Regions from separate parts of the Streptomyces sp. NPDC093089 genome, predicted to be linked through region 3. Evidence: riboswitches for the same ligand, from Rfam matches in the RefSeq annotation. Region 3 holds a riboswitch; each other region holds the start of a gene.

Region 1 (7,200 bases), on a different contig from region 3:
ATGAAGGCATTCCGGCTGGATGAACTGGAGGCGGAGCGTGCCGCGAACGACGGTGCGTACCTTCAGTTCCTGCGCGAGCGGAACATGTCGGTGGGTCTGTACGCGCTGGATGCCGGGGCGCTCGACCCGCAGAAGCCGCACCGCCAGGACGAGGTGTACTTCGTGGTGAGCGGCCGTGCGTCGATCACCGTCGGGTCGGAGACGACCCAGGTGGCGCGCGGCAGCGTGGTCTACGTGCCGGCGGGGGCGGAGCACAAGTTCCACCACATCAGCGAGGACCTGCGGGTGATGGTGGTCTTCGCCCCGGCGGAGAGCTGACACCGGAGAGCTGACACCGGAGAGCCGGTGCCGGAAAGTCGAGCCGTCGAGCCGTCGAGCCGTCGAGCCGTCGAGCCGTCGAGCCGTCGAGCCGTCGCCGTCGAGCCGAGAGCGGAGCGCCGGTGCGCGCGGGCCCGGGCGGGCGGCTGAGGGCCGTGGGGCCGAAGCCCCTAGGGGTCGGATCAGGGGAGAGCGGGGGCCGCGGGGCCCCCGTGGGACTTTCCCGGCACCTAGCCTTGAGGATGTTCGGCGCGGAGCGCGCGGAACGGATTCTCGAGAGCGAGGTAGGGACGATGGCCGTACAGGAGATTCTCGCGGGGATGCCCTGGTGGGTGAAGTGGGTCGCGATACCCGCGCTGGCCCTGCTCGTCTTCGGCGGGCTGATCACGAGCGTCCTGGCCTTCGTGGTCGGACTGCTCTTCAAGGTGCTGCTCTTCGTCGCCCTGGTCGCCGGACTGATCTACGTCGTACGGAAGTTCAGCTCCTCCGGCACGTCGCGTGAGGACTGGTAGCACAAGCTACTGATCAGTAGGAGGCCGACGGTGGGGATTAGCCCGGGCGGGGGAACGCGCTGGTCGAATCAGGGCATCGGCCCAGGGGCTGCCACTAGAGTGGAATCTCTCCGCCGTGTTGGGGACTACGGGCGTAGATCCCCCTACTGACCAGCGGTTTTCCCTGGCCCGGCGGGCGCGCGGGGGCGGCCCCCGCGGGCGGGTGCACTGCATCCGTCGTCACGCCTGGGGGTGACCTTTGGCCACGGCTACGCAAACGGCTGCGCCTACCCTGATCGGCTCGGTACAGCGAGCGCTGAGACTCCTGGAGGCCGTCGCCTCCCACGCGGACGGCGCTCCGGCCAAGCAGCTCGCCCGTGAGACGGGCCTCCCGCTGCCCACCACGTACCACCTGCTCCGCACCCTGACGCACGAAGGCTATCTACGCCGCGAGAAGGGTGTGTTCGTCCTTGGCGACGCCGCCGTACGACTGGCCGGTGGCGGAGACGTGCAGAATCGTCGCATCAAGATCGAAGACTCCCTTGCCCGCTGGCGGGACGAGATCGGTGTGCCCATCTACTTCGCCCTGTACCGCGAGGGCGAGATCGAGCTCGTCGCCGTCGCCGACACTCCTTCCGCCCCCGCCGTGGAGGAATGGGCCGACTTCCGCGAGACCGCGCACGCCCATGCGATCGGGCAGTGTCTGCTGAGTCAACTCGATCTGAAATCTCGTCAAGACCACCTTGACCGCCACCCGGTGGAAGCCATCACTCCGTACACGGTGCGTAACCGGAGTCTGCTTTTGGGGCGTTTGGGCAGTTTGGGGCGAATGGAACCCCTGGTGGAGCGTCAGGAATATGCGCTCGGCACGGTCTGTGCCGCCATCCCCATTACGGCGGGCTCCGCGGCGGGCGCGATGGCCATTTCCCTCCCCCTCCACCAGGAAGAACGGTTGCTCCCAGCAGTCGAGCGGCTACGTACGGAGATCGGAAGGCTCCTCGGCTCGCTCGCTTTCTCTATCAGTATCTGAAAAATCACTCCTTGTGATCTGCTATCGCTTACAGCACGATTGCGTCAAGAGGGCCATGGGGGATCATTCCTGGCCGTTTCGGTCACAGCTTTCAGCAGCTGTGTTTACACAACTGCTTCATCTACTGCGGGGTACATGATGCGAGAGTCGGTTCAGGCCGAGGTCCTGATGAGCTTCCTCGTCTCCGAGGAGCTCTCCTTCAAGATCCCGGTCGAGCTGCGATACGAGGCCAGGGATCCCTACGCGGTGCGAATGACCTTCCACCTCCCCGGAGACGCGCCCGTGACGTGGGCGTTCGGCAGGGAACTGCTGCTCGACGGGATCAACCGGCCGAGCGGTGACGGCGACGTGCACATCGCGCCCACCGAGCCCGAGGGGCTGTCGGACGTCTCCATCCGACTCCAGGTCGGCGGCGACCGCGCCCTGTTCCGGGCCAGCGCACCGCCGCTGGTCGCGTTCCTCGACCGCACCGACAAGCTCGTGCCGCTCGGCCAGGAATGCACCCTCGGCGACTTCGAGGACAACCTGGAGGCCGCGCTCGGCCGCATCCTGGCCGAGGAGAACGCCGGACCCGCCTAGAGGGGCCTGCCGATCAGGCTCGGACAGGCCCCGGCGGGTCCTGCCTCACTTGGCGCGACGGCGTCGTCCGCCCCGTACCGCCGTGGCCTTCCGGCCACCGGTGACCGGAAGGCCGTCGGCGTCCGTGCGGTCGGCCGAGACCACGAGAGCCGCCAGGGCCGTGGTGACCGGAACGGCGGCGACCAGACCGATCGACCCGACCAGTGTCCGGACGATCTCCTCGGCGACCAGCTCGCTGTTGGCCACCGTCCCCATGCTGCTCTGCGCGATGGAGAAGAGCAGCAGCAGCGGGAGGGCGGCACCCGCGTAGGCCAGCACCAGGGTGTTCACGACCGAGGCGATGTGGTCGCGGCCGATCCGGATGCCGGCCCGGTACAGCGCGCGCGGCCCCATGCCCGGATCGGCCTGGTGCAGCTCCCAGACCGACGAGGTCTGGGTCACCGTCACGTCGTCGAGCACGCCGAGCGAACCGATGATGACCCCGGCGAGCAGCAGGCCGGACATGTCGATCTCCGGGTACAGGCCGTGGATCAGACCGGTGCTGTCGTCGGTGTTGCCGCTCAGCGAGGCCCAGTCGATGAAGACCGATCCGAGCAGACCGATCAGCAGCAGTGAGATCAGCGTGCCGAGCACCGCGACCGAGGTGCGGGCCGACAGGCCGTGGCACGTGTAGAGCGCGATCAGCATGATCGCGCTCGACCCGACCACCGCCACGACCAGCGGATTCGATCCCTGCAGGATCGCCGGCAGGATGAAGAACGTCAGGACCAGGAAACTCATGGCGAGCGCGACGAGCGCCATCACGCCCTTCATCCGGCCGACGATCACGACCGCGAGCGCGAAGATGCCGGCGAGCACCGCCAGCGGCACCTTCCGGTTCACGTCCGTCACCGAGTACTGCAGGTCGCGCGGGGCGTCGGGGGCGTAGGCCACCACCACGCCCTGTCCCTCGTGCAGTTGACGCGGGGCGTCGGGCTGCACGATCTCGGTGAACGTGCGCCCCTTCTCCGGGCCGCTGGTGACCTCGATCGTCGCCTTCTCGCACTCCCCCTGCTGCGCGGCGACCGCCTCGCGGCCCTCCGGGGTGGAGGTGTCCCCGGTCGGCGGGACCTGGGCGGCGTTCACGCTCTTGCAGTCGACCTGCTCGACGGAGACGACCTCACCCTGCTCGGTCTGCCGGTCGAAACCGACGCCGGTGCGCTCGTGCGCCGGAGTCCCGCCGGGCCACAGCACCACGAGCCCGACGACGACGGCGGTGGCGAAGGGGATCAGGACGGCGGCGATGACCTTGCGCAGATGCCGCGAGACGGGGGCTGCGGGGCCGTGGCCGTGGCTGTGCCCGTGGGAGTGCCCGGAGCCGTGTCCGTGGGAGCGTCCGTGCCCGTGGGCCGGACCGTGGCCGTGCTCGTGGGGAGGGCCGGGGTCGTGCCCCGGGCCGTGGCCGGGATCGTGCGCGGGGTCGTGGCCGGGATTGTGCGCGGGGTCGTGCGACTCGGGGGTCTGATGGGGGGAAGTCACCGGCCGATCATCGCAAGAACGACGGGGGCCCACTGTTCAGCACGCCAGGGTGACGCTAGCGTGGTGGCACCTTTGCACACGCGGGAGCTCGGAGCACCGGGCTGAGAGGGCGCTGATCACCGTACTCACGTACGGGAAGAGGCTGCGCCGACCGCCGAACCTGTTACCGGGTAATGCCGGCGTAGGGAGATCAGGTCTCATGACCATTCAGGACGCACGCACGCCTGCCTCCGAGCAGAACCTGTCCGAAGGACAGGAGCGCACGCCGGGCTGGCACAAGGGGTACCTCCAGGGTTCGCGCCCCGACCTCCGGGTGCCGGTCCGTCAGGTGCACCTCACCAACGGCAAGGACGTGACGCTGTACGACACGTCCGGCCCGTACACCGACCCCACCATCGACACCGACGTCCGTCGCGGCCTCGCGCCGCTGCGCGAGAACTGGATCATCTCGCGCGGTGACACCGAGGAGTACGCGGGCCGCCCGGCCCGTCCCGAGGACGACGGCATCAAGCACACCTCGCCGCGCGGCGGCGGGCTGAAGAACCTCGACGCCGTCTTCCCGGGCCGGCCGCGCCTGCCGCGCCGGGGCCGCGACGGCCAGGCGGTGACGCAGCTGGCGTACGCCCGCCGGGGGGAGATCACCCCGGAGATGGAGTACGTCGCGATCCGCGAGAACGTCTCCCCCGAGGTCGTGCGGGAGGAGATCGCCGCGGGCCGGGCCGTGCTCCCGGCGAACGTGAACCACCCGGAGATCGAGCCGATGATCATCGGCAAGAAGTTCCTGGTGAAGGTCAACGCCAACATCGGCAACTCCGCCGTCACCTCGTCCATCGAGGAGGAGGTGGAGAAGATGACCTGGGCGACCAAGTGGGGCGCCGACACGGTCATGGACCTGTCGACCGGCCGCAACATCCACACCACCCGCGAGTGGGTGCTGCGCAACTCCCCCGTCCCGATCGGCACCGTGCCGCTCTACCAGGCCCTGGAGAAGGTCGACGGCAGGGCCGAGGACCTGACCTGGGAGATCTACAAGGACACGGTCATCGAGCAGGCCGAGCAGGGCGTCGACTACATGACGGTGCACGCCGGCGTGCTCCTGCCGTACGTGCCCCTCACCGCGCGCCGCAAGACCGGCATCGTCTCGCGCGGCGGCTCGATCATGGCCGCCTGGTGTCTCGCGCACCACAAGGAGAACTTCCTCTACACGAACTTCGAGGAGCTCTGCGAGATCCTGGCGGCGTACGACGTCACCTACTCGCTCGGCGACGGCCTGCGCCCCGGCTCGATCGCGGACGCCAACGACGAGGCGCAGTTCGCCGAGCTGCGCACGCTCGGCGAGCTGAACACGATCGCCAAGCGGCACAACGTGCAGACGATGATCGAGGGCCCCGGGCACGTCCCGATGCACAAGATCAAGGAGAACATCGACCTCCAGCAGGAGATCTGCGAGGAGGCGCCGTTCTACACGCTCGGCCCGCTCACCACGGACGTCGCGCCCGCGTACGACCACATCACCTCGGGCATCGGCGCGGCCATGATCGCCTGGTGGGGCACGGCGATGCTCTGCTACGTCACGCCCAAGGAGCACCTGGGCCTGCCCAACAAGGACGACGTGAAGACGGGCGTCATCACGTACAAGATCTCGGCCCACGCGGCGGACCTCGCCAAGGGGCACCCGGGCGCGCAGGAGTGGGACGACGCGCTCTCGGACGCGCGGTTCGAGTTCCGCTGGGAGGACCAGTTCAACCTGGCTCTCGACCCTGACACCGCGCGCGAGTTCCATGACGAGACGCTGCCGGCGGAGCCCGCGAAGACCGCGCACTTCTGCTCGATGTGCGGTCCGAAGTTCTGCTCGATGAAGATCTCCCAGGACATCCGGCGTGAGCACGGCGGCACGCAGCAGGAGATCGAGGCGGGCATGGCGGAGAAGTCCGCGGAGTTCGCGGCGAGCGGCAACCGCGTCTACCTGCCGCTGGCCGACTGACGCACGGGCCCGGAGACCGGCCCGCGACTTCCGGGGGAGTCGCGGGCCGGTCCCGTCGTGTCAGGCCCCGCCGCCCGGGGGTCGGGTGGTCCCGTCGTGTCAGACCCCGTCGTCCCAGGGACCGGCCGGACCGGCTGGGTCGGCCGGACCGGCTGGGTCGGGTGGGGCGGCTGGGTCGGGTGGGGCGGTGGCGGCGAGGGCGTCGCGGAGGAAGGGCAGGATGCCGCGTTCGAGGAGGGCGTGACGCCAGGCCTCGCGGGCGCGGCTCAGTTCGTCGTCCGGTGCGGCCGAGACCGGTCCCACCTCGGTCGGACTGTTGCGCAGGGCCGTCAGGAGGAGTCCGGCGGCCGCACAGAGCAGCCCGCCCGCGGCGACGGAGCCGAAGACGAGACCGGCGGTCAGGAGCGTGGCGCCGAACGCGACGGTGGGGGCGATGGCGTGCAGCACCGCGCCGACCAGCAGGAAGATGACGGCGGCCGCGCCCGCGAGGACCGGCACCATGACGGTGACGATCGCGGCTACGCCCGCGCCGGGACCGGGAGGGTCGAGGTCGTGGGGCGAGGGCGCGCGGGTGCCGACGGCCGCGCGGTTCTGTTCGCGGACCTTGACGAAGTGGTCGTACTCGCTCGCCGCCGCGGTGGTGACCAGCGCCGTCGCGTTCAGCGTCATGGAGCGCAGCTGCGCGACCGTGAGCCGGCTGCCGACCCCGACGAGATCCGGACGTGCGTGGGCGGTGTTCAGTGCGTCGTCGAGGACCCGCTCGTACTCGGCGCGATCCTCGGTCAGCAGGTGCGGAGCCACGTTCATGTGCATCCCCCGATGCTCCGTAGGCCCGGGATCAGCCGTGGAAACGCTCGGCTGGGCGGAAACGGAGGAGAGCCTGCTACGGATGGACCCGATGGTATTGCGGTGACGCCACGACCTGACAGGGTGTTTCCGGAATTCGACTTCTCCGGATGCGCAGGGTTATGCGTCAGCCGTTCAGGGGGAGTTGGACGACCAGTAGCTTTCCGGCCATGGTCACTCCGCCGTCCATGGCGATGGCGAGGCCGTCGGCGTACACGTGCGGTCCGTCGACGATCGGGCCTCCGCTTCCCTCGCCCTCCTCCGTGCCGACCTGGCCGAGGAGGTACGGGATGGGGCTGTGGCCGTGCACGATCCGGCGGCCGCCGTAGGTGCCGAGGAGCTCCTGCACGGCCTGGGGGCCGCCCTCGTCGCGGAAGGCGAAGCGCTTGGTGAACTTCCGGAACAGGTCCCAGACCTCGTCGGCGTCGTTCCGG
Region 2 (7,200 bases), on a different contig from region 3:
TGACCTCCATGACCGTGATGGAGAGGGTGTCGGCGGCGAGGGCGACCTTGAAGGCCGTCTTGAAGTCGACGCCGGCGGCCAGGATGCCGCGCAGGGTCAGCGCGTAGCCGAAGAAGAAGGCCAGGATGATCGCGAGGATCATCGTCTGCACGTTGCCCCAGCCGAGCGCGGTGCCGATGACCATGCCGAGGACCTCGCCGATGGCGCAGCCGGTGAGGCAGTGCAGCGTGGCCTTCGCGGCCATGGCCCAGGAGACCTCGCCCATGGCGTGATCCTGGTGGCCGTGGTGACCCTGGTGGTCGGCGTGCCCTGTGTGGCCCGCGTGGCCGGTGTGGTTGTCGTGCCCGGTTCCGTGGTGCCCCGCGTGCCCCGTGTGGGCGGAGTGCCCCTCGTGGGCGGTGTGCGCCGCGTCGTTCCCGTGAGCCGAGTGGTCCGTGTGGGTGCCGTGCTCGTGGTGGGTGTGCTCGTCGTGCTGCATCGGGTGCCCCCCATGGTCGGGTAGCGGTGCCTGCCTTCACAAGAACCGTATACCCCCCTGGGGTATTCCTCAACGGGAATGCGGATCAGTCCCGGAGCTTCTTCAGCAGCTCCACGTCCGCGAGGTGGCCGGCCTTGCCGCCGGGCGTCTCGATGATCAGCGGTACGCCGTCGGTCGCCGGGTGGCGGAGGAGGTTGCGGAATCCGTCCTCGCCGATGTGGCCGACGCCGATGTTCGCGTGGCGGTCCTTGCGGGCGCCGACGACGTCCTGGGAGTCGTTGGCGTGGATCAGTTTCAGCCGTCCCTCGCCCACCGTCGCCACCAGCTGGTCGAGGGTCCGCGCGGCGCCGTGCGGGCCGGTCAGGTCGTGGCCCGCGGCGAAGATGTGGCAGGTGTCGAGGCAGATCCCGAGCTTGGGGTGGTGGTCGAGGGCGTCGAAGTACGGCCCGAAGTCCTCCGCGCGCGAGCAGAGCGAGAAGCCCTGGCCGGCCGTCGACTCCAGGAGGAGGTGCGGGTCGTCCTCGTGCGTCAGCTCGTCGAGGAGCGGCAGCACCCGCTCCCGGACCTGGGCCAGCGCCACCGCGCGCGGGCGGCCGCCGGTGGCCGAGCCGGTGTGCACGACCACGCCCTTCGCGCCGATCGCCCGGCCCCGCCGCAGCGAGTGCCGCATCGACTCGACCGACTTCTCGACGGTGGCCTCGGTGTGGGAACCGAAGTTGATCAGGTACGGGGCGTGGACCCAGGCCGAGATCGACTCGGCCTCGCACTCGGCCCGGAAGCGCTCGTCCTGGGCCGGGTTGCCGACCGGGGTGGCCCAGCCGCGCGGGTTGGCGACGAAGACCTGGACGGTCTCGGCTCCGAGCTCACGGGCGTAGCCGAGGCCGGTCGTGGCGAGACCACCGGCCACGGGGACGTGGCCGCCGACGGGGTTGCGCATCAGTCTCTACAGTCCCTTGATCGTGATCGTGACGGTGGAGCCCTCGGGGGCCGTCCCGCCGCCCTTGACGGACTGGCCGGACACCGTGTCGCCGAGGTAGGGGAAGGACTTGTCGACCTTCACCTCGAAGCCCGCGTCCTCCAGGGCCGCGCGCGCGTCCGCGGTCGTCTCGCCCGTGACGTCCGGGACCTCGACCAGCCGGGGGCCCTTGGAGACGGTGAGGGTGATGGTGTCGCCCTCGGCGGCGCGGCTGCCCTCGGCGAGGGACTGGGCGGCGACGGTGCCGGCCTCCTCGGGCGAGTGGACCCGCTCCGGGGCGACCTTCACGGTGAGTCCGGCCTCCTGGAGAGCGGCCGTGGCGTCGGCGACCGTCTCGCCGGTGACGCCGGGCACGTCGATCGGGGTGCCCTTGCTGACCACCAGGGCGATGGCCGAGTCCGGGGCGCGCTCGGTGCCGGGCTCCGGGTCGGAGCCGATCACGGCACCCTGTGCCACGGAGTCGCTGAACTCGGTGGTGATCACCCCGGGCACCAGGCCCTCCCGCTCCAGGAGGCGCTTGGCCTCCGCGAGCGGCTTGTTCCTGAGGTTGGGCACCTTCACGATCTCGGGGCCGCGGGAGAGCGTCAGGACGACCGTGCCGTTGCCCCGGAGGCGTTCGCCGGGCGCCGGGTCGACGGCCATGACCGTGCCGCGCGCGTACACGTCGCTGAAGGCGCGCTTCGTCGAGCCGACCTCCAGGCCGGCGTCGGTGATCCGCTGCGTCGCGACGGCCTCGGTCTGCCCGAGGACGGCGGGGACGCGGGTGAACTGGCCGGAGTTGATGTACCAGACGCCGGTGCCCAGGCCCAGCGCGAGCAGGACGGCGACGACGGCGAGCAGCGGGCCGCGCGGGGGCCGCCGCCGGGACGAGGGCGGCGCCTCCGGCGCCGGCATGCGGTTGGTGTGCAGCACCTGCGCGGCGTCCGCCGGGGCCGCCACGGGCCGGGCGATCACGCTGGTCCGGTCGTCGGCGGTGTCCCGGTCCTCGGACCGCGCCTGCGGGGGTACGGCGTCGAGCTGGTCGTCGCCGAGCGCGGCGCGGGCCTCGCGGAGCAGCGCGAGCAGCGCCACGGCGTCGTGCGGGCGGACGTCGGGGTTGCGGGCGGTGGCCGTCGCGACCAGCTCGTCCAGCTCCAGGGCGAGCCCGGGGACGGCGGCCGACGGGGCCGGCACGTCGGTGTTGAGGTGCTGGTAGAGCACCTGGGCCGGGGTGTCGCCGCCGTGCGGCTTCGCGCCGGTCAGCATCTCGTACAGGACGACACCGCAGGCGTACACGTCGGCGCGGGTGTCGGCGGTGCCGTGCTCGATCTGCTCCGGCGCCAGGTACGAGACCGTGCCGAGCACCGAGCCGGTCGTCGCGGTCGCCGAACCCACCGCCCGCACCAGACCGAAGTCCGCGACCTTGACCCGCCCGTCGTCCCCTATCAGGACGTTCTCCGGCTTCATGTCCCGGTGCACGAACCCCGCCCGGTGCGCCGCACCCAGCGCGGCGAGCACCGGCTCCAGGATGTCGAGCGCAGCCCTGGGCGCCAGCGCGCCGCGCTCCCGCAGGACGTCGCGCAGGGTGCAGCCGGCGACGTACTCCATCGCCAGGTACACGTACGCGCCCTCGGCGCCCTGGTCGAAGACGCCCACGACGTTCGGGTGGGCGAGCCGGGCCACCGACTTCGCCTCGCGGATGAAGCGCTCCACGAACGCGGCGTCGGTCGCCAGTGCCGGGTGCATCACCTTGAGCGCGAGCACCCGGTCGAGGCGGGTGTCCACGGCCCGGTAGACCGTGGCCATCCCGCCGACGGCGATGCGCGCGTCGACGCGGTAGCGGCCGTCGAGCAGCCGCCCGACGAGGGGGTCCTGAAGGGTCGTGTCCACGGCGTCGAGTCTACGAGCCGTGGACACGCCGCCCGCCCGGACGGGCGGGTACTGCAGCGCAGCTGTGACGAGCGCCCCGGCCGCCCGGGCTCAGAACGCGGGACGCTCCGGGTCCAGGTGGGCCCGGCCCTCCACGGGGGAGGAGGCCTCGGCGAAGTGGCGGCGCGGGATCCGGCCGGCGCGGTGGGCGAGGCGGCCGGCCTCGACGGCGTGCCGCATGGCCGAGGCCATGAGGGCGGGTTCCTGGGCGCGGGTCACGGCGGAGGCCAGCATGACCGCCGCGCACCCGAGTTCCATGGCCAGGGCCGCGTCCGAGGCGGTGCCCGCCCCGGCGTCGAGGATGACGGGAACGCCGGCGCGCTCGACGATGAGCTGGAAGTTGTGCGGGTTGCGGATGCCGAGGCCCGAGCCGATGGGGGAGCCGAGCGGCATGATCGCCGCGCAGCCCACGTCCTCCAGCTTCCGGGCGAGGACGGGGTCGTCGTTGGTGTAGGGCAGGACGGTGAAGCCGTCGTCGACGAGGGTCTCCGCCGCGTCGAGGAGCTCGACCGCGTCCGGCAGGAGGGTCCGCTCGTCGGCGACGACCTCCAGCTTGATCCAGTCGGTGCCGAGCGCCTCCCGGGCGAGCCGGGCCGTCAGGACCGCCTCGCCGGCCGTGAAGCAGCCCGCCGTGTTGGGCAGGACCCGGATGCCGAGCCGTTCGAGCACGGAGAGGACCGAGCCCTGGACGGTCGGGTCGAGGCGCCGCATGGCGACCGTCGTGAGCTCCGTACCGCTGGCGACCAGGGAGCGTTCCAGGACGTCGAGGCTGGGCGCGCCGCCGGTGCCCATGATGAGGCGGGAGGAGAACTCCGTGCCGCCGAGCAGGAAGGTGTCGTCGGACATCGCGTTCAGCCTCCCTGCACCGCGGTGATGACTTCGATCCGGTCGCCGTCGCCGAGCAGGGTCGCGGCCCATTCGCCGCGCGGCACGACCGTCTCGTTGAGGGCGGCGGCGACCCCGGAGCGGGCCGTGGTCAGGGTGGCCACGAGGGTGTCCAGGGAGACGGGGCCGGAGAGCTCGCGGGGTTCTCCGTTCACGGATACGGACAGGGACAGGCTCATACGGACTGCTCCAGACGTACGGGGGAGAATCGGCGGGGTGTGAAGGGGCGCGCCTCGTCGGGGAGGACGCCGGTGGTGAGTGCCTCGGCCATGACGTCGCCGGTGACGGGAGTGAGCAGCACCCCGTTGCGGTAGTGGCCGGTGGCCAGGTGCAGGCCGGGCAGGGTGGTGGGGCCGAGCATCGGCGCGTTGTCCGGAGAGGCGGGGCGCAGGCCGGCCAGGGTCTCGGTGAGCGGCAGTTCGGTGATCCCGGGGACGAGCTCGTGGGCGTCGCGCAGCAGTTCGTACACTCCGCCGGCCGTGACCGTGGTGTCCCAGCCGAGCTCCTCGCTGGTGGCGCCGACGACCAGTTCGCCGTTCTCGCGGGGCACCAGGTAGACGTGGCTGCCGCGGACGACGGCCCGGACGGTCCGGGAGAGGAAGGGGGCGTACGCGGCGGGCACGCGCAGCCGCAGCACCTGGCCCTTGACCGGGCGCACGGGCGGCAGCACCTCGTCCGGCACGCCGGCGAGCCGCCCGCTCAGGCTGCCCGCGGCGAGGACGACCTGGTCGGCGGTCAGTTCGCCGCCGCCGGCGAGCACGGCGCCGCGGGCCCGGTCCCGTACCACCGTCAGCCGTTCGGCGAGGGCGCGGTGGAAGACCACCCCGGCCCGCTCGCAGGCGACGAGGAGCGCGGCGGCGAGCCGGCGGGGGTCGACCTGGTGGTCGCCGTCCACCCGCAGACCGCCGCGCACCCCGGGGGCGAGCATCGGTTCGAGGCGGCGGCACTCGCGCCCGCTGAGCCACTCGGAGCTGAGCCCGCAGCGGGTCTGGAGGGCGTGCAGTTCGCGCAGGTGGGCCCGGTCGTCGGCGTCGAGGGCGACGGCGAGGGTGCCGCAGGAGCGGTGGCCGACGTCGTGGCCGGTGCACTCCTCCAGTTCGGCGACGAACGCGGGATAGCGCGCGGCGGAGGCGAGGTTGAGACCGAGCAGGGTCTCCTCGCCGTAGTGGAGTTCGGTGACGGCGGCGAGCATGCCGGCCGCGACCCGTGCGGCGCCGCCGCCCGGGTCCGGGTCGACGACGGCGGTGCGCAGTCCGCGCTGCGCGGCCCGCCAGGCCGTGACCAGGCCGATGATGCCGCCCCCGATCACGAGGACGTCGGATCCGGAATCGGATGCGCCGTCGTCGCTGAGGACATCGGAAGAACGCATGGGCGTCCAGCCCCTCCCTTCGCCGGCATGACCCGGATCAGGTTCGTACGGTCGGAGGCCGGTCCAGCCTCCCTCTCAGCCCGGTCGTCCGGGCTCCCGCGAGTGCTTTACGCCCGCCACACTAGCTTCCGCGGTGGAGGCGTCACAGACCCCACCCTTCCTGATGATCCGTCAGATACGTAAGGTGGTCGGGTGAGCGAGCAGAAGCAGGCCCAGCAGCGCGTGGTGATCGTGGGTGCGGGGATGGCGGGCGTCCAGACCGCCGTCGCCCTGCGGGAGCAGGGCTTCACCGGCCCCGTGACCCTCATCGGGGCCGAACCCCACCAGCCCTACGACCGGCCCCCGCTGTCCAAGGCCATCCTCCTCGGAAAGGCCGAGGACTCCGCCTTCGACATCGACTTCGAGGACCTCGGGATCGAACTCCGCCTCGGCCTCGACGTCACCGGCCTGCGCGCCGCCGACCACGAGATCGACACCGAGGCGGGACCCGTCGGATACGACACCCTGGTCCTCGCCACCGGCGCGCACCCGATCACCCTGCCCGGCGCCGAGGGCGTCCCCGGCGTCCATCTGCTGCGCACCCTCGACGACGCCGTGCGCCTCGGCCCCGTCCTGGAACGGCGGCACGCCGTCGTGGTCGTCGGCGCCGGGTGGATCGGCGCCGAGTTCGCCACCGCCGCGCGCGAGGCCGGCTGCGCCGTCACCGTCGTCGAGGCCGCCGACCTCCCCCTCACCGGCGCCCTCCCCGCCGAGGTCGCCGCCCCGATGGCCCAGTGGTACGCGGGCAGCGGCGCCGAACTCCTCACCCACGCGCGCGTGGACACCGTCGAACCAGGCCGGGTCGTCCTCGCCGACGGCCGCGCCCTGCCCGCCGACGCCGTCGTCGTCGGCATCGGCGCCCGCCCCGCCACCGGCTGGCTCGCCGGCTCCGGCGTCGCCCTCGACCCGAGCGGCGCCGTCACCGCCGACGACCGGCTGCGCACCTCCCTGCCCGACGTGTACGCCGTCGGCGACTGCGCCTCCTTCCCCTCCGCCCGCTACGGCGAGCGGCTCCTCGTCCACCACTGGGACAACGCGCTCCAGGGCCCCCGCACGGTCGCCGCCGCGATCACCGGAGCCGACTCCGGGCCGTACGACCCCGTGCCGTACTTCTGGTCCGAGCAGTTCGGCCGCTTCGTCCAGTACGCGGGACACCACACGGGCGCCGACGAACTGCTGTGGCGCGGCGACCCGGCCGACGAGGCCTGGTCCGTGCTCTGGCTGCGGGACGGCGTTCCGGTCGCCCTCCTCGCCGTCGGCCGCCCCCGCGACCTGGCCCAGGGCCGCAAGCTCATCGAGAGCGCCACCCCGGTCGATCCCGCGCGCGCGTCCGACCCGTCCGTCCCCCTGAAGGCGGCGGTCGGGTAGGGCCCGACTACCGGGTGTCAGTCCGGGATGGCAGGCTTGTCCCGTGACCGAGATTGACGTGAAGACCGATGCGCTCATCCCCGCCTGGCTCTATGTGCCGGACATCGCGGAGATGCTCGACGTCGAGGTGACGCGCGTGCGGCAGCTGATCAAGGAAGGCCAGCTGATCGCCGTACG
Region 3 (7,200 bases):
CGGCTCTACACCCCCGGGGAGCTCTACGACGGACTCGCCGACGAGGGATACGAGGGGACCCCGGACGCGCGCGCGTACGCCTGGTTCGGGCGGACCCGCGCCGACGGCGACGTCTTCTCCTCGATGCTCCGCTCGCTCCACGACGACGCCGTCTCCGACGCCCTCGACGAACTCCTCGCCGGGGCCCGGGTCGTCGGCGTCATGGGCGGCCACGCGACGGGCCGGGGCACCGAGGAGTACGCGGGCGCCGCCCGGCTCGGCAGGTCCCTCGCCCGCGCCGGCCTCACCGTCGCCACCGGCGGCGGACCGGGCGCGATGGAGGCCGCCAACCTCGGCGCCTACCTGGCCCCGCTCCCCGACCCCGCCCTGCCCGAGGCCCTCGCGCTGCTCGCCGAGGTCCCGTCCTTCACCCCCTCGGTCACGGAGTGGGCCCGCGCCGCCTTCCGCGTACGGGCCCGCCTCCCGCACGGCGGCGCCTCGGTCGCCATCCCCACCTGGTTCTACGGCCACGAGCCGCCGAACCCCTTCGCCGCCCACATCGCCAAGTACTTCGCCAACGCCCTCCGCGAGGACGGCCTCCTCGCCCGCTCCACCGCCGGCGTCGTCTTCCTCCCCGGCGCCGCCGGCACCGTCCAGGAGATCTTCGCCAACGCCACCCCCAACTACTACGAGTCCCTCGGCACCCCCACCCCCATGGTCCTCGTCGACCGCGCCCACTGGACCCACCGCCTCCCCGCCTGGCCCCTCCTCCAAGCCCTCGCCACCGACCGCCCCATGTCCACCCGCATCGCCCTCGTCGACTCCGTCGACGAAGCCCCGGCAGCACTGAACCGCCTAGCAAAAACCTGACCCACCCCCGTGGGCCCCGCGCGGCCAAAGTCCCGCCCCCGCCCACCCACCCCTGCGTGGATCAGCGCGCCCACCCGGCCCACCCACCCCCGTGTGGGCAATCGTCCCGCTGGGGCGTGGGGGTCCCCCCGGACGGAGTCCGGGGGGAGGGTGGGCACACGGGACGGCGCCCTCGGCGGCGCCTCCGCCCCCGATGCCCGAACCCGCACCTGCGGGGCCCGCGCCCCGCAGGCCCCGCGCACGCCGCTAGCGAACGCCGGAGGCACCCGAGGCATCGAAGGAATCGATGGCACCGGAGGTACCAGAGGCATCGGCCCCCACGGACGTACCAGAGGCACCGGAGACATCAACGGCATCGGCCAACACCACGACGTCCTCCACCCGGAACTCCACCCCGACCCGCCCGCCCTCCTCCGGCGCCTCCCGCAACGGCAGCTCCGCCTCCAGCACCGGCCCGTCCACCGGACGAAGCCGCACGGCGACCCGGTCGCCACGAAACGTCCGGGACTCCACCGTCCAGCCCGCGCCCACGCCCACGTCACCGCTCACGTCCCCGCCCACGCCCACGAGCCGCACGCCCCCCGGCCGCACCAGCACCCGCCGCACCCCCTGCGGCGAGCCGTCCGGGACGGCGATCCGCCCCCAGGGCGTGTCCGCGACCGCGCCGTTCACCCTCGCGCCCACCACGTTGTCGAAGCCGAGGAAACGGGCGACGAACTCCGAGGCGGGGCGGGACCACACGTCGACGGGCGTGCCGGACTGCGCGATCCGCCCGTCGCGCATGACGACGACCCGGTCGGCGAGGGCGAAGGCCTCGCCCTGGTCGTGGGTGACGGCGAGGACCGTCGTGCCGAGCCGCCCGAAGAGCTGCCGCAGTTCGACGACGAGCCGTTCGCGCAGACCGCGGTCGAGCTGGCCGAGGGGCTCGTCCAGCATGAGCAGCCGGGGCCGCGGCGCGAGCGCCCGCGCGAGCGCCACCCGCTGCTGCTCGCCGCCGGAGAGCGCGGCGACGGACCGCCGCTCGGCGCCGGGCAGTCCGACGAGGTCGAGCAGTTCGCGCACCCGCTCGGCCTGCTCCGCCTTCGCGGCCCCCCGCATCCGCGGCCCGAAGGCGACGTTGCCGCCGACGTCCCGCTGCGGGAACAGCTGGTGGTCCTGGAACATCAGGCCGACGCCCCGCCGGTGCACCGGCACCCCGGCCTGGTCGGCGCCGCCGAGCAGCACCCGGCCGCCGTCGAGCTCCTGCAGCCCGGCGACGGCCCGCAGCAGTGTGGACTTGCCGCTGCCGCTGGGGCCGAGGACGCACACGATCTCGTGCTCGGCGACCTCCAGGTCCACGGCGTCGAGCACGGCCCGCTCCCCGAACCGTACGGTCGCGCCCTCGATCGAAAGCATCAGAACTCCCCGGAGGTCCGGTCGGTGCGCAGCCGTTCGAGCAGCAGCAGGGACGCCGCGCACACCACCATCAGAATCGTCGACAGGGCCATGGCCTGGCCGTAGTTGAGTTCGCCCGGCCGGCCGAGCAGCCGGGCCACCGCCACGGGCAGCGTGGGGCTGTCGGGCCGGGCGATGAAGACGGTCGCGCCGAACTCGCCCAGCGAGACGGCGAACGCGAACCCGGCGGCGATGAGCAGCGCCCGCCGCACGAGCGGCAGGTCCACCTCCCGCCAGGCCCGCCACGGCGACGCGCCGAGCACGGCCGCCGCCTCCCGCAGCCGCTCGTCCACGGCCCGCAGCACCGGCAGCATGGTCCGTACGACGAAGGGGACGCCGACCAGCGCCTGCGCGAGGGGGACGAGGATCCAGCTGGCCCGCAGGTCGAGCGGCGGCTCGTCGAGGGTGATGAGGAAGCCGAAGCCGACGGTGACCGCGGAGACCCCGAGCGGCAGCATCAGCAGGGCGTCGAAGCCGCGCACGAGCCGTCCGGCACGGCGTGTGAGGGCCGCCGCCGCGAGTCCGCCGATCAGCACCGCGATGGCGGTGGCGGCCACCGCGTACCGCAGCGAGTTCCCGACGGCCTCCAGCGGCGGCACCAGGAACGTGCCGCTCTCGTCGAGCGAGCCCAGCGCCCGGTAGTACCCGAGCCCGTACCCGCCGGACCCGGCGAAGGAGCGCTCGACCAGGACGCCGAGCGGCAGCAGGATCAGCAGCGCCACGGAGAGCAGCACGCCCGCGAGCAGCGTCCACTGGCCGGCGCCGCGCGGCCGGCGCGCGGTCCGCTCCGGCGGTACGAGCCGCAGCGCGGTCTCCCGTCGCCGTACCGTCCGGGCGTGCACGGCGAGGATCGCGCCGACCGCGGCGAACTGCACGAGCGTGAGCACGGCGGCCGTCCGGAGGTCGAGCAGGCGGGCAGTCTGCCGGTAGATCTCGGCTTCCAGGGTGGAGTACGCGTCCCCGCCGAGGATCTGCACGACGCCGAACGAGGTGAAGGTGAAGAGGAACACCATCAGCGCGGCCGCCGACACCGCCGGTACCAGCGCGGGCAGCGTCACCGTCCGCCAGGCGGTCCAGCGCGAGGCGCCGAGGACCCGGGCGGCCTCCTCCTGGCGCGGGTCGAGCTGGGACCAGAGGCCGCCGACGGTCCGGACGACGACGGCGTAGTTGAAGAAGACGTGGGCGAGGAGGATCGCCCACACGCTGGTGTCGAGCCGCAGCCCCCACAGCTCGTCCGTGAGCCCGCCGCGTCCGACGACCGCCAGGAAGGCGGTGCCGACCAGCACGGTGGGCAGCACGAACGGCACCGTGACGACGGCCCGCAGCACGTTCTTGCCGGGGAAGTCGAAGCGGGCGAAGACGTACGCCCCCGGCAGGGCCACGAGCAGCGTCAGCGCCGTCGAGGCGAGGGCCTGCCACGCGGTGAAGCCGAGGACGTCGAGGATGTCGGGCCGGCTCAGCGTCTCGCCGATCCGTCCGAGGTCCCAGGTGCCGTCGGGGCGGAGCCCGCGCTCCACGATGGAGGCGACGGGCCAGGCGAAGAGGACGCCGAAGAACGCGAGCGGCAGGGCCATGAGCCCCAGCCGCGCCGCGCTCCCCTTGGCGTCGCGCCTCACTTCACGACGAGCGACGACCACTGCTGGATCCACGCGTCACGCTTCTCGGCGATCTTCTCGGGCGCCATGGTCTCGGGCTTCTCGACGACCACGCCGTGCTTCGTGAACAGCTCGGGCAGCGCCGCGTCCTTCGCCACCGGGTTCACGAACATCTGGAGCGGCATGTCCTCCTGGAACTTCTTGGAGATCAGGAAGTCGATCAGCGCCTTGCCGCCCTCGGGGTTCTTCGCCCCGTTCAGCAGTCCCGCGAACTCCGTCTGCCGGAAGCAGGTGCCGGTGGAGACGCCGGTGGGCGCCACCTTCGGCTGCGGCTCGCCGTACAGCACCTCGACGGGCGGGCTGGAGGCGTACGACACGACCAGCGGCCGGTCGCCCTTGGCCTGCTTGCCGCCGGCCGAGCCGGAGAACTCCTGGTTGTAGGCGAGCTCCCAGCTGTCGACGGTCTTCACCCCGTTGGCCTTGAGCTGCTTCCAGTAGTCCTGCCAGCCCTCGTCGCCGTACGCGGCGGCCGTGCCGAGGAGGAAGCCGAGGCCCGGGGAGGACCGCTCGGGGTTCTCGACGACGAGCAGGTCCTTGTACGCCGGCCTCGCCAGGTCGGCGAAGGTCACCGGCGGCGCCAGCTTCTTGTCGGCGAAGTACTTCTTGTCGTAGTTGACGCAGATGTCACCGGAGTCGATCGGGGTGACCCGGTGCTCCTTGTCCAGCTGGTACGCGGTCGGGACCCGGTCGAGCCCCTTCGCCTCGTACGGGACGAAGATCCCGTTGTCGAGGGCGCGGGACAGCAGGGTGTTGTCGACGCCGAAGAAGACGTCGCCCTGCGGGGAGCCCTTGGTGAGGATCTCCTTGTTGACGGCCTCGCCGGCGTCGCCGCTCTTGAGGACCTTGACCGTGAAGCCGGTCTGCTTCGTGAACTCGGCCAGCACCTCCTTGGAGGCGTTGAACGAGTCGTGGCTGACCAGCGTGACGGTCTTCGGCGCGGGCGCTCCGGTCTTGCCGGCCGCGTCCCTGACGTCCTCGGTGCCGCAGGCGGCCAGGCTGGTGACGCCGAGCGCCGCGACGAGCGCGGCGGCGGCTGCCTTCTTGATGCTCACTGGATTTCCTCCTGGGTGTGACCAGGAAGAGACGCGGCCCCGCCCACCCGGAGGTGGGCGGGGCGCAACAGCTCGAGTTACGACCGAACTCCCTACCCAGAATGACCTGGGCGAGGTTCAGAGGGTCTGCGGTCCTACGGTGACCGCACTCTCAGCGCTGTGGCGCTCCCCTGTCGGAATATGAAGATGTGTTCGAGCTCAGACTACAAGGTCAGCGCTCGGCCGCCGCCAGCTGTCCACAGGCACCGTCGATCTCCTGGCCCCGGGTGTCCCGCACGGTCACCGGCACGCCGTGGCGCGCGATGGCCTCCACGAACGCCTTCTCGTCCTCGGGACGCGAGGCCGTCCACTTCGAACCCGGCGTGGGGTTCAGCGGGATCAGGTTGACGTGCACCCGCTTGCCCTTGAGGAGCTTGCCGAGCAGGTCACCGCGCCAGGCCTGGTCGTTGATGTCCCGGATGAGCGCGTACTCGATGGAGATCCGGCGCCCGGACTTCTCCGCGTACTCCCAGGCCGCGTCGAGGACCTCGCGGACCTTCCAGCGCGTGTTCACGGGCACCAGGGTGTCGCGCAGCTCGTCGTCCGGCGCGTGCAGCGAGACCGCGAGCCGGCACTTGAAGCCCTCGTCGGCGAACCGCAGCATCGCGGGCACGAGACCCACGGTCGAGACCGTGATCCCGCGCTGCGACAGCCCCAGCCCGTCCGGCTCGGGGTCCGTCAGCCGCCGGATCGACCCCACCACCCGCTTGTAGTTCGCGAGCGGCTCCCCCATGCCCATGAAGACGATGTTGGACAGCCGCGCCGGTCCCCCGGGCACCTCTCCGTCCCGCAGGGCCCGCATCCCGTCCACGATCTGGTGCACGATCTCGGCCGTCGACAGGTTCCGGTCGAGCCCCGCCTGCCCCGTCGCGCAGAACGGGCAGTTCATCCCGCAGCCGGCCTGCGACGAGATGCACATGGTCACCCGGTCCGGGTACCGCATCAGCACCGACTCGACGAGCGTCCCGTCGTGCAGCCGCCACAGCGTCTTGCGGGTGGTGTCGTCGTCGCACGAGATGTGCCGCACCACCGACATCAGGTCGGGCAGCAGCTCCCCCGCCAGCTTCTCCCGCGAAGCGGCCGGAATGTCCGTCCACTCCTGCGGGTCGTGCGCGTACCGCGCGAAGTAGTGCGTGGACAGCTGCTTCGCGCGAAACGGCTTCTCACCGATCGCGGCGACAGCCTCCTTCCGCTCGGCAGGCGTGAGGTCGGCCAGGTGCCGCGGCGGCTTCTTGGCTCCGCGGGGGGCGACAAAAGTGAGTTCTCCGGGCTTGGGCATGGTGCTACCAGTGTCGCAGACGGGCGCGGGTGTCCCGGCGCGTGGCGGGTGGGGGTGGTCACGGGGTGGGGCGGCCGGGTGGGGTGCGGGGGATGCGGGAGGTGAAGAAGAGGGCGAGGACGGAGGCGGCGGCGAGGATGGCGAGGGCGGCGCGGACGCCGTCGAGGCGGGCCTCGGCGTTGGCGTCGAGGGCGGCGTCGGTGACCGCCTGGGTGGCGCCGGCCTCGTCGAGGGCGTCGGTGAGCTGGGCGTCCGAGAGGAAGGGGATGCCGCTCTGGAGCTGGACGACGGCCTGCTCCTTCACCTCGGTGGGGACGGCCGGGTTCTGTTCGACGCTGGTGAGGAACGAGGAGGTGAGCGCGGTGATCATGAGGGAGCCGGCGAGGGCGGTGCCGATGGAGGCGCCGAGGTTGGTGACGGAGTTCTGGATGCCGCCGACCTCGGCGCTCTGCTCGTCCGGCACGGCGGACACGGTGATGGCGCCGAGCTGGGAGGCCAGGGCGCCCATCCCGAAGCCGACGAGCAGCAGGGGGATCGTGACGACGGCGGCGTCGGCGTCCGCGTCGAGGGCGGCCATCAGCACGACGGCGCCGGCGAGCAGCGCGAGCACCCCGATCCGCACCACACGGCGGGGGGACGCGTCGGGGAACAGCCGGGGGATGAGGAGGGCGGCGGCGAGCAGGGTCACGGACAGCGGGAGGATCCGGACGCCGGTGCTGAGCGCCGACAGGCCCAGCGCGACCGACAGGTAGAGCGGGACGACGAAGAAGACGCCCATCTGGACGAGGTACTGGAAGAAGAACATGGTGAGGCCACCGGTGAGCTGCCGGTTGCGCAGCATGTCCGGGTAGATGAGCGGTTCTCGCCGGCGTGCGACGAGCCGCGCCTCCCA

What was found. Region 3 has a riboswitch for thiamine pyrophosphate ahead of ACIQFX_RS28385 (thiamine ABC transporter substrate binding subunit). Riboswitches for the same ligand answer to the same signal wherever they lie in the genome.
Region 1: linked by a shared signal. The riboswitch ahead of thiC (phosphomethylpyrimidine synthase ThiC) and the one ahead of ACIQFX_RS28385 (thiamine ABC transporter substrate binding subunit) in region 3 are both predicted to bind thiamine pyrophosphate.
Region 2: linked by a shared signal. The riboswitch ahead of thiO (glycine oxidase ThiO) and the one ahead of ACIQFX_RS28385 (thiamine ABC transporter substrate binding subunit) in region 3 are both predicted to bind thiamine pyrophosphate.

Annotation. Positions count from the first base shown of each region.
Region 1 covers NZ_JBIVPA010000001.1:515,048-522,247, forward strand. Annotated here, with positions in the region: gene ACIQFX_RS02460 (cupin domain-containing protein) at 1-318, shown strand; gene ACIQFX_RS02465 (DUF5326 family protein) at 612-830, shown strand; gene ACIQFX_RS02470 (IclR family transcriptional regulator) at 1,069-1,839, shown strand; gene ACIQFX_RS02475 (SsgA family sporulation/cell division regulator) at 1,978-2,418, shown strand; gene ACIQFX_RS02480 (YibE/F family protein) at 2,464-3,969, opposite strand; TPP riboswitch at 4,007-4,142, shown strand; gene thiC (phosphomethylpyrimidine synthase ThiC) at 4,136-5,920, shown strand; gene ACIQFX_RS02490 (hypothetical protein) at 6,020-6,733, opposite strand; gene ACIQFX_RS02495 (metallophosphoesterase) at 6,894-7,200, opposite strand, start outside.
Region 2 covers NZ_JBIVPA010000005.1:173,658-180,857, forward strand. Annotated here, with positions in the region: gene ACIQFX_RS13515 (DUF4396 domain-containing protein) at 1-478, opposite strand, end outside; gene ACIQFX_RS13520 (deoxyribonuclease IV) at 564-1,415, opposite strand; gene pknB (Stk1 family PASTA domain-containing Ser/Thr kinase) at 1,422-3,323, opposite strand; gene ACIQFX_RS13530 (thiazole synthase) at 3,414-4,208, opposite strand; gene thiS (sulfur carrier protein ThiS) at 4,214-4,426, opposite strand; gene thiO (glycine oxidase ThiO) at 4,423-5,616, opposite strand; TPP riboswitch at 5,614-5,726, opposite strand; gene ACIQFX_RS13545 (NAD(P)/FAD-dependent oxidoreductase) at 5,860-7,023, shown strand; gene ACIQFX_RS13550 (Rv2175c family DNA-binding protein) at 7,067-7,200, shown strand, end outside.
Region 3 covers NZ_JBIVPA010000013.1:93,419-100,618, forward strand. Annotated here, with positions in the region: gene ACIQFX_RS28370 (LOG family protein) at 1-849, shown strand, start outside; gene ACIQFX_RS28375 (ABC transporter ATP-binding protein) at 1,096-2,244, opposite strand; gene ACIQFX_RS28380 (ABC transporter permease) at 2,244-3,857, opposite strand; gene ACIQFX_RS28385 (thiamine ABC transporter substrate binding subunit) at 3,896-4,990, opposite strand; TPP riboswitch at 5,062-5,172, opposite strand; gene rlmN (23S rRNA (adenine(2503)-C(2))-methyltransferase RlmN) at 5,202-6,308, opposite strand; gene ACIQFX_RS28395 (MFS transporter) at 6,367-7,200, opposite strand, start outside.